Regions from separate parts of the Senegalia massiliensis genome, predicted to be linked through region 1. Evidence: riboswitches for the same ligand, from Rfam matches in the RefSeq annotation. Region 1 holds a riboswitch; each other region holds the start of a gene.

Region 1 (3,290 bases):
TTTCTATTGCTATATTTTCATCTATTTCTGGATTGTCTTTTAACAGTTCCGTTGCTGCATCTTTTGGATTTTCTATAGCATACTCATATCCTTTACTTGTAGCTTCTAAAAATTTTTCTGCAAGTTCTGGTTTGTCTTTTAATAATTTTTCATTTGCAATTATAACTGGAGTATAAAAGTTTAGGTTTTCATCAAAATCTTGAAGTTTAATAAAATTTAAGTCTATTTCTTTTTCTTCTGATGCTACTCCATCCCAACCATAATAGATCCAAGTAAAGTCTACATGATCTTGTACAGCAGTGAAGAAATCTAAACTGCCTATATTAACCATTTCTACTTTTGAAAAATCTGCATTATCTTTTTCCATGAGTCCTTTTATCATAGCTTCTTCCATAGGAGCTCCAAATCCACCGTATTTTTTACCTTCAAAATCCTTCGGTGATGTTACACCATCTTCTTTAAGAGAAGCAAATCCAGAAGTGTTATTTTGTATTATAGCTGAAATAGCTTTTACAGGAAGTGGATTTTCTGATGTTCTAGCATAAGTAACTTCTTCTTGATAGCTAATCCCAAAATCACCTTGTTCATTTGCTATTAAATTTGCAGTACCACCTTCAGATGGTTGAATGATTTCAACATCTAATCCTTTTTCTTCATAATAGCCTTTATTTTTTGCTACATATAACCCTGTATGATTTGTATTTGGTACCCAATCTAAAACTACAGTTACTTTTTCTAACTCTTTATTTTCTTTTGACTCTTTATTTTCTTTATTTCCACAACCTACTAAGATTAATGATACTAATAAAAATACTATAAATATAGAAAATATTTTTTTCATTTATATCACTCCATTTTTAATTTTTATTTGTTCCTTTTGCCCAAGGCATTAAATAATTCTGTAATAAATTAATAATTTTAAATAATATCATGCTAAGGATAACTATTATAATGATTACTGCAAAAAATTTATCTAATGCAAATGAATGCTTAACTCTCAACATATATACACCAAGACCATCTTTTCCTCCAAGCCATTCTCCTATAACTGCCCCCATAATACTATATGTTGCAGCAATTCTAAGTCCTGAAAAAAAACTTACCAAAGAAGCTGGGAACTTTACCTGTTTAAATATTTGAAATTTACTCGCTCCCATAGACTTAAGTAAATTAATTAAATCTTTATCTACTGATTCAAGCCCATGAATTAAGCTAACTAATACTGGAAAAAAACAAACAAGTATTACTACCATTATTTTAGGTAACTTTCCAAATCCAAACCATGCTGCAAAAAGTGGTGCCAAAGCTATTATTGGTACAGTTTGAGAAATTATAACTATAGGATAAATTGCTTTTTTTATAAATTTTACATTATCCATTACAATTGCTAACACTATGCCTAATATTATAGCTATAAGAAATCCAATAGCTGATTCTTGAAGGGTAGTAGAAATATGTGGCCATATTTCTGAGTTTATCTCTGAAAATACTTTTATTATATCTATAGGAGAAGGTAATATGTATCTTTCTACAATACCAACTCTCACTACTACCTCCCATATAAATAACAAGAAAAAAAAGAAAATACTTGGTATTATTTTATTTTCTATATTTGCCCACCTTTTCATTCATTGTCACACCTTCTGGTTTATAATCTATTTTAACTACTGATAATATTCTAGAAGCCCCTTCTCTTACACAGATATCTTGAGCTTTTTTTACTATATTAATAAGCTCATCAAATTCTCCCTCCATTGTAGTACCCATAGGTCCTACTTCATATTTAACTCCACAACTATCAATGTATTTTATAACTTCGTCCACTACATCATATAGTCTTTTCTCTTCAACACGTGGTAATACTTGAAGTTCCACATTTACAATTGGCACAAAAATCATCTCCTTATATTTAAATTAAATAAACCCCTTCATATGCATGAAGGGGCCAATAACCATAAACTAAAAAATTATTCTCCCTTCGCTGGCATTATCCAGTGCAGGTTCATGGGTCGAAATTCATATTTCCTCTCAGCTAATTTTAGCTCCCCAGATTTTTATTATTTTCGTGTTAATTGTAATACATTAAATTTTAAATGTCAATTATATTAATTAATGATATAATTGTAAAGCAGGTTAATCACATAAAATTTTAGGAGGTTTTTTGATGAGTAATAATGTTACTATATATACTTTTTCTACTTGTCCTTATTGTATAAGAGCAAAAAGATTAATGAATAATAAAGGTGTTAAATATGAAGAAATTGAAATAAGTAATAATAAAGAAAAATTAGAAGAATTAAAACAAAAAACTAATAGTACTACAGTACCTCAAATTTTTATAAATGATAAATTTATAGGGGGATGCGATGATATTGTAGAACTTCACAAAAAAGGAGAATTTGACAAGGTTTTTGGAATAAAATAAATAGCGACTTTTAGTCGCTATTTACTTTGTAATAAATTTAAATATTTTACTAATATTTCATTGTCTTCTTTACCAGAAATATAAAATGTTATTTTATCTTTTTTCTTATCTTCAAATCTGTCTTTTATATTCAATAAATTTTTCAAATGATTTATCGTTCCATAATTACCATCTATTATATCAATAGTATTTGGAAGAACTTTTTTAAAAAATTCTTTGTAATAAGGAAAATGTGTACATCCTAATACTACTGTACCATATTCATCTAAATTAAATTTTTCAAATTCTTTTCTTAAATAAGAGATTATTACATCTTCTTCAAAAATAAAATTTTCTGCATATTCTACTAACTTAGGTAATGGTAAAGAGTCTACTATGTCTCTAGAATTTAGTCTTGTAACTAAATCATTAAATTTCTTTTCCTTTAAGGTTAAAGAAGTTGCTGTAACTATAACTTTCTTATCTTCTGAATTTTCTACTGCAGGTTTTACTGCAGGTTCCATTCCTATTATAGGAAAATTATATTTATCTCTCAAATCCTTCACTGCAATACTTGTAGCTGTATTACATGCTATTATAAGAGCATCTATATTTTTAGTACTTAAAAACTCTACTACATCAAATATATATTTTTTAACTTCTTCTTTAGGTTTTGTACCATAAGGAACATTTAACTTGTCTGCATAATATATATATTCTTGCCCTGACAACTGTGTTAAAGCTTCTTTTAATACAGTTATTCCTCCTACTCCTGAATCAAATATACCAATTTTCATAATTTTTTTCCTCCATAAAACTTTATATATTAATATTATAGAGTATACCCCTTATTTAGACAAATATAATTTTAAAATAAAAAATATCA
Region 2 (3,290 bases), on a different contig from region 1:
ACAAAGAAAACTAAATTATCTATAGAAAACCCTGATAATTTTTTATCGGATAATAAGGAAATATTAAAGCAATATTTAAAATTTAAGCAATCAGTTGAATACAAAAATTCACCTGCATATAAAATTCAATCTTTGCTTAAAGAATTTAATAGTGTAAGTGGATACTATGATATATTTATCCCAGCGATGAAAAAACTAAGTAATTCTTATGCTGAATACTATAGACAATTAGAAATTGCTAATGAAAAATTACTTGAACAATACCCAGAAATTGAAAAATTAAATAATTAAATTTTGCTATAAAAAATGATTAAATCTGAAAAACTAGTAAGGAGTTGTTGTATATGGAATTACTGTTAAGACCCATGACTAATGATATTTTTGCTAAATACATAAATAAGTCTATAAAGAAATATGCTAATGAACATGTAAAAGCTGGTAATTGGATAAAAGAAGATTCTTTAGAAAGAGCAGAAAAAGAATTTAAAAAATTATTGCCTGAAGGTTTAAAAACAAAAAAACACTATTTATTTTCTGTAACTCATGAAAAAAATAATATAGGAGTACTATGGTTGAACATTTATATAAACAATAATATTAAGCAAGCTTTTATATATGATATTGAATTAGAAGAAGAATATCAGGGTAAAGGTTATGGTAAACAAACTATGAATTTGATAGATAAGTATTTGAAAGAAAATGATGTTGATAGTGTACAACTACATGTTTTTGCACATAATGAAAGAGCAGTGAGTTTATATAAAAAAATGGGATATAAATTTACTGATTTTATGATGATTAAATATTTATAGTTACAGACTGTATAAAAATATTTAGTTATTAAAAAAAGCTGATTTAATCAGCTTTTTTATTTTAGTAATTTTCACTTTTAATAGTCCTTTTCATTGGTTTCCAAATTAAACTTATTATTAATATAGATATTATAAGTTCTGGCACCATATATGTTGCATTATAACCAATAGAATAAATCCAAGGATTTTGATCGCCAGCATATGAGGCAAAGAATATTACACCAGATAATACATGGGAAATTAATCTTCCACTTAATGCTAATATTATACCAATAATCAAAGTTAAGTATCCCTTTACTCCATCTTTTTTTATCTTATATCCTAGACCTGCAAGTCCTAAAAAACCAAATGCTATTGGATAGTCTAATAAGAATTGTATAGGATGATAAAATGAGGGTTTTAATAAAAAGTCTACAAGTCCATAAGTAGCTCCCATAAATATTCCAGGACCTAGTCCCCATCTTATAGCAAATATCATTATGGGAATCATACTACCAGCTGTAACAGATCCACCACTGGGTGCCTGATATATTTTTATATAACTAAGTAATATTGATAAAGCTATTAATATTCCACCTTCTGTTAACATTTTTGCACTCCATTTTTTGTTCATATTGAACCTCCTTAAAATTTAGTATAAAAAAAGCCACTACAAAGGTAGTGGATATTTTTTAAAATATACACTTTCCTCCGCTAGTATTATCTAGTTCAGGTAGTAAGGGTCGTGATAAATCACTCTCAGCCATAAAGCTCCCCTAGTGTTAACGTTTTATTCTTTTGAATACATAGTATCATATACTGTATATAAGTGTCAATATAAACTAATGTTGAATTTATTAGTTATCAATGGAAGATAAAGATATATATATAGTATTATTTTATACTCTCTTTATATCATACTAAGTGTGTGATATAATAAATAATATTATATAGAAAAGAGGTGGAATATGGACTTAATTAAGCATATTTCAATAGTTATAACTTTGATTATAACACTAATTTTACCAGTTGCATTTATAGCTCTATTATATAAAAAAGATAAAAAGACTTTAATTTGGTCTATAATAGGAATACTTACATTTTTTATAGTTCAAATAGCTATTAGGATTCCTATATTAAATTATTTAAGTTTGAAGCCTTGGTTTATAGTAAATATTTCTTCAAAAACTTATGTATATGCCATATTTTTAGCTTTAACAGCAGCATTAGTTGAAGAAGGTGGTAGATTTTTATCTTTTAAATTCATTTTAAAAGATCATATTACATGGTTAAAAGGCATTGCATTTGGAATAGGACATGGAGGCATAGAAGCATTTTATCTTGTAGGATTACCTTTTATAAAAGCTTATTATAGTTTTTTAAATGGAAATTTGAATTTATTTAGTAATATAACAGTAGAAAATATAATTTTATCAGGTTTCGAAAGAGTTCTAGCAATAATAATACATATTGGATTATCATTAATTGTCTTATATAGTGTTAAAAAGAAAAAATATAAAAATTTATTATATGCATTTATCATACATACTTTAGTGAACTTACCTATCTTAATCATTAATAGTGAAATCTTTATATGGACTTATATTATTATATGGAGTGTTATATTACTTAATGTCACATTTAAATACAAGAAAAAAATGAAAGAGGTTTTTTAGTATGAGAAATAATAGAATAATTATGATTATAATTATAGCTTTAATGTTTAGCTCATTGATTGGATGTAATAATGAAAATGAAGAAATAAATGATAATGTAAAAACACCTGAAGAAACTATATCATCTTGGGCAGATGATATAGTAGAAAACTTTTTAATTTCTATAGATAAAAAAGACTATGAATCCTTTAGTAAGGATTTTAGTGAAAATATGAAAGAACAATTAAATGAAAGCATGTTCAAAGAGCAGGTTTTACTTATATCTGAATTAATAGGGGATTATATAAAAGGTTCTAAAGAATTATTAACTACAGAAGAAGTAGATGAAAATAATATAAAGTTGATTTATAGTTCAGATTATTCAAATGAAAAGAATGAAGTTATTGTAACTACAGTATTTAATAAAGAGAGTCAACTTATTGAAGGGTTGTTTATTAATTCTGAAAAAATACAAAATATGCAATAAAATGTAGAATAGAGTTAAAGGCAAAATGATGTATAAATTTATACATCATTTTGCCTTTAATTATGGATTCATACTAGCACACTCTTACTTTGTTTTAAATGTTTCAGGTGATTTTTTATAAACTAAAGTTATAGCAATTAATATATAAATAATAGAAATTGCTATTGTAATAGGTAAAAATATTTTTGCTGGTGCGTCAATTTGTAATGACATGTAAGAAATAAAATATACAGCAAAATTAATAATTTTAAAAAAAGGATTTTTAACTTTTAAATCAGTTGTATAAGGTTGAAAAATATAATACATGAAAATATAATGTATTGAAAAAAATAAATTTAATACTATAATGAATATTAA
Region 3 (3,290 bases), on a different contig from region 1:
TTGCTCCTGTTAATACAATTATTGCACCAGTTTCTTTACTTAAATTTTTGCAAAGTGTAATCATATTGTCTAAGCTTTTTTCTTCTACTTTATCTTCTTCATTTGCATCTACACCACTAGTAGTGCCACTTCCTTCATAAATAGTTTTTATCTCAGAAGCATTTCCTCTAATAACAGAAAACTGTATTTCTTTTAACAACTTAAAAGTTACTTCATTTCTAAATTGAGATGCTCCTACAGCTACAGGATCTAATATAACTGGATTTCCAATTTCATTAGCTTTTTTACCAGCTTTTATCATTGATTCTATAACTCTTTCATTTAGAGTTCCTATATTAATAACTAAAGCGTCACAGATAGAGTTTATTTCTGCTACTTCTTCAATACCATCTGCCATAATAGGAGAACCTCCAGCAGCTAATACAATATTTGCACAATCATTTACTGTTACATAATTTGTAATAGAATGAACTAATGGTGTTGTATGTTGTACATTTTCATAAATTTCTTTAAACATTTTAATTCCTCCATTGAATTGGTTTTTATATTATTTATAGCTCATATCCCAAAATTTCATTTCATGTTCACATGCTTTAAGAAAAATTTTTATTAATTTTTCTTCCTCTTCTTCATCAATGTTTGCACAAATTTTATCTAAAAACTTACATGAATTCAGGCTAAATTTTTGAAATTCTTCTCCTGCATATTCTTCAATCCATGGTCCATAATAGTTATTTGCTATATTTTTTTTACTTTGAGTTTTTAATGTTTTACCAATATATTCATAAGTTAATGTGCAAGGGAGTGCAGACATGAATATTTCCTTTATATCTCCTTTTTCTGTGAAACTTAGCATATAATCAAGATAGTTTCTATTTGCAGGTTTTACTTCCATATCATCTACTTTATATACGTCAAGATTATAATCTTTAAGATACTTAGTATGCATATTTGTTTCGTCTGCAACTACCACACCTATGCAAGTATGTAAAAACTGTAAATCCTTTATAGAATTTATTTTTAAAAATACATGCGCATAAACTTTTCCATATTCTTTTAAATATAAAGAATCCTGAATTAAATAATTTTCAAATTTTTTTCTGTCTAATTTTCCATCTCTTAAATCTTGTATAAACGGATGTTTTATATAATCATTATAATATTTTTTAACTCTTGGATCATTTATAACTTTTTCTGAAAAACTCATATATTCACCTCAATTTTTTATAGTTTTGCTTAAGTGTCTTAATGGTATAATAGCTAACACAATAATACTTAGTAAAACTTCTATTCCATATCCCAATAAGTTATATGTTATAGAATAGATCCATGTATTCATTTCTTCAGGAGCAAACTGACCAAAGAAAATGACGCCTGATAGCACACTGAATAATATGGATAATGTTCCTGCTAATGTTGCTCCAAAAATTAATCTTGATTTAGTTTTAGTTCCAAATATAGGTGTAAAAGCAATTACTATCATTCCTCCAAAATAGTCTAAAGGTAATTGTAGAGGATAAAAGGGTGGTTGAATAACTGATTTTAGAGCACCAACAATAATCCCGCATATAATGCCTTCTTTAATCCCAAATATAGATGAAAGTATCATTATTGGGAGAACAGATAGCAAGCTAAACCCCCCACCTTGTGGAAATGGTACTATTTTTATCATATAAAGTACAATAGAAATAGCGGCTATAATTCCAATTCTTGTAAGAGATTTTATATTAAATCTAAATCTTTTTAATTTTTTGATACTTATGATAAGAAGTCCCATTGTTAAAATTATGGCCCAAACAATTGCTATATTTATAGTTATCACCTTCTTTCATAAAAAAAGCATGTTCTATGATCTAGAACATGCTTAAAATATTCATAAAAATGTTCCTACGCTGGCATTATCCAGATCAGGTTTAAGGGTTTTCATCGCTTAGATTTATTCTCAGCCTGATTGCACAAGCTCCCCTATATATTTAATTTAATTCACAGGAAATAAAGAGTAATAAAGTCTTTCCTCTTATTTTTACTATATGTTAGTAGTTTATCATTGTCAAGTAATAGAATGATACTTAAAAAAGTTGGACATCTTCTAAAATAGAGATTGAGGTATTATTTCTTTTATTTTTTTATATTATATTTTTGTAATTTACATTAATCTTATTTTCATTATTTAAATTTAACTAATACATATTTTATATTTTTAATATATAACTTGAATAATTTCTATTAATTAGATATATTTAAACTAAAGATATTTCGTTAAATTGAAAATAAGGAGGTAATGTAATAATGATTCAGGAAAGAATAAAAGTATTACGTAAGTTAATGAATGAAAAGAAAATGGATGTATATATAGTTCCCACATCTGATTTTCACCAAACAGAATACGTTGGAGAGTATTTTAAAGCAAGAAAATTTATTACAGGTTTTTCGGGGTCAGCAGGTACCGCTGTAATTACAATGAATGAGGCTTACCTTTGGACAGATGGAAGATACTTTATACAAGCTAAAAATGAATTAGAAGGAACTTCTGTTAAACTTATGAAGATGGGGGAACCTAATTATCCTACAATAGAAGAATATTTAGATCAAGCATTACCTGAAAATGGGATATTGGGATTTGATGGTAGAGTAGTTGCTATGAAAGAAGGACAATTATATGAAAAAATAGTTAAAAATAAAAATGGAAAAATAGTATATAAATATGATTTGATAGATGAAATTTGGGAAGATAGACCGACTTTAAATACAGGAAAGGTATTTGATTTAGATATTAAATATGCTGGAGAAAGTGTGGAAAGTAAGTTAAATCGTATTAGAAAAGTTATGAATGAAAACAATGCAAATATTCATGTACTAACTACATTAGATGATATTTGTTGGACATTAAATATACGTGGTAATGATATTAAATATTTTCCTCTAGTATTATCTTATATTATTATAAGAATGGATAAGGTGGGTTTATATATAGATGAATCCAAGTTAAGTGATAATATAAAAGAAAAATTGTCTTTGAATAAAGTTGTATTACATTCTTATAATGACATCTATGAAGATATTATGAGAACTAAAAAAGATGAAGTAATTTTATTAGATCCAGATAAAGTAAATTATGCTTTATATAATAATATACCAAAAGAGAATAAAATAGTTGAGAAAAGAAACCCTCAAATATTATTTAAGGCTATAAAAAATGATACAGAAGTTAAAAATATGAGAGAAGCCCAAATTAAAGATAGTATAGCACATATAAAGTTCATGAAATGGTTAAAGGAAAATGCTAAAGA

Evidence for each region. Region 1 has a riboswitch for thiamine pyrophosphate ahead of D3Z33_RS03225 (thiamine-binding protein). Riboswitches for the same ligand answer to the same signal wherever they lie in the genome.
Region 2: it holds a riboswitch for thiamine pyrophosphate, as region 1 does, so the genes downstream of both, thiT (energy-coupled thiamine transporter ThiT) here and D3Z33_RS03225 (thiamine-binding protein) in region 1, are expected to answer to the same signal.
Region 3: it holds a riboswitch for thiamine pyrophosphate, as region 1 does, so the genes downstream of both, D3Z33_RS09980 (energy-coupled thiamine transporter ThiT) here and D3Z33_RS03225 (thiamine-binding protein) in region 1, are expected to answer to the same signal.

What each region holds. Positions count from the first base shown of each region.
Region 1 is NZ_QXXA01000004.1:179,615-182,904, forward strand. It holds gene D3Z33_RS03215 (ABC transporter substrate-binding protein) at 1-841, opposite strand, end outside; gene D3Z33_RS03220 (ABC transporter permease) at 858-1,628, opposite strand; gene D3Z33_RS03225 (thiamine-binding protein) at 1,600-1,890, opposite strand; TPP riboswitch at 1,957-2,059, opposite strand; gene grxC (glutaredoxin 3) at 2,165-2,425, shown strand; gene murI (glutamate racemase) at 2,443-3,201, opposite strand.
Region 2 is NZ_QXXA01000015.1:25,545-28,834, forward strand. It holds gene D3Z33_RS13160 (hypothetical protein) at 1-291, shown strand, start outside; gene D3Z33_RS13165 (GNAT family N-acetyltransferase) at 345-812, shown strand; gene thiT (energy-coupled thiamine transporter ThiT) at 874-1,425, opposite strand; TPP riboswitch at 1,481-1,579, opposite strand; gene D3Z33_RS13175 (YhfC family glutamic-type intramembrane protease) at 1,760-2,467, shown strand; gene D3Z33_RS13180 (hypothetical protein) at 2,469-2,933, shown strand; gene D3Z33_RS13185 (hypothetical protein) at 3,018-3,290, opposite strand, start outside.
Region 3 is NZ_QXXA01000010.1:124,215-127,504, forward strand. It holds gene thiM (hydroxyethylthiazole kinase) at 1-517, opposite strand, end outside; gene tenA (thiaminase II) at 548-1,207, opposite strand; gene D3Z33_RS09980 (energy-coupled thiamine transporter ThiT) at 1,217-1,822, opposite strand; TPP riboswitch at 1,867-1,977, opposite strand; gene D3Z33_RS09985 (aminopeptidase P family N-terminal domain-containing protein) at 2,287-3,290, shown strand, end outside.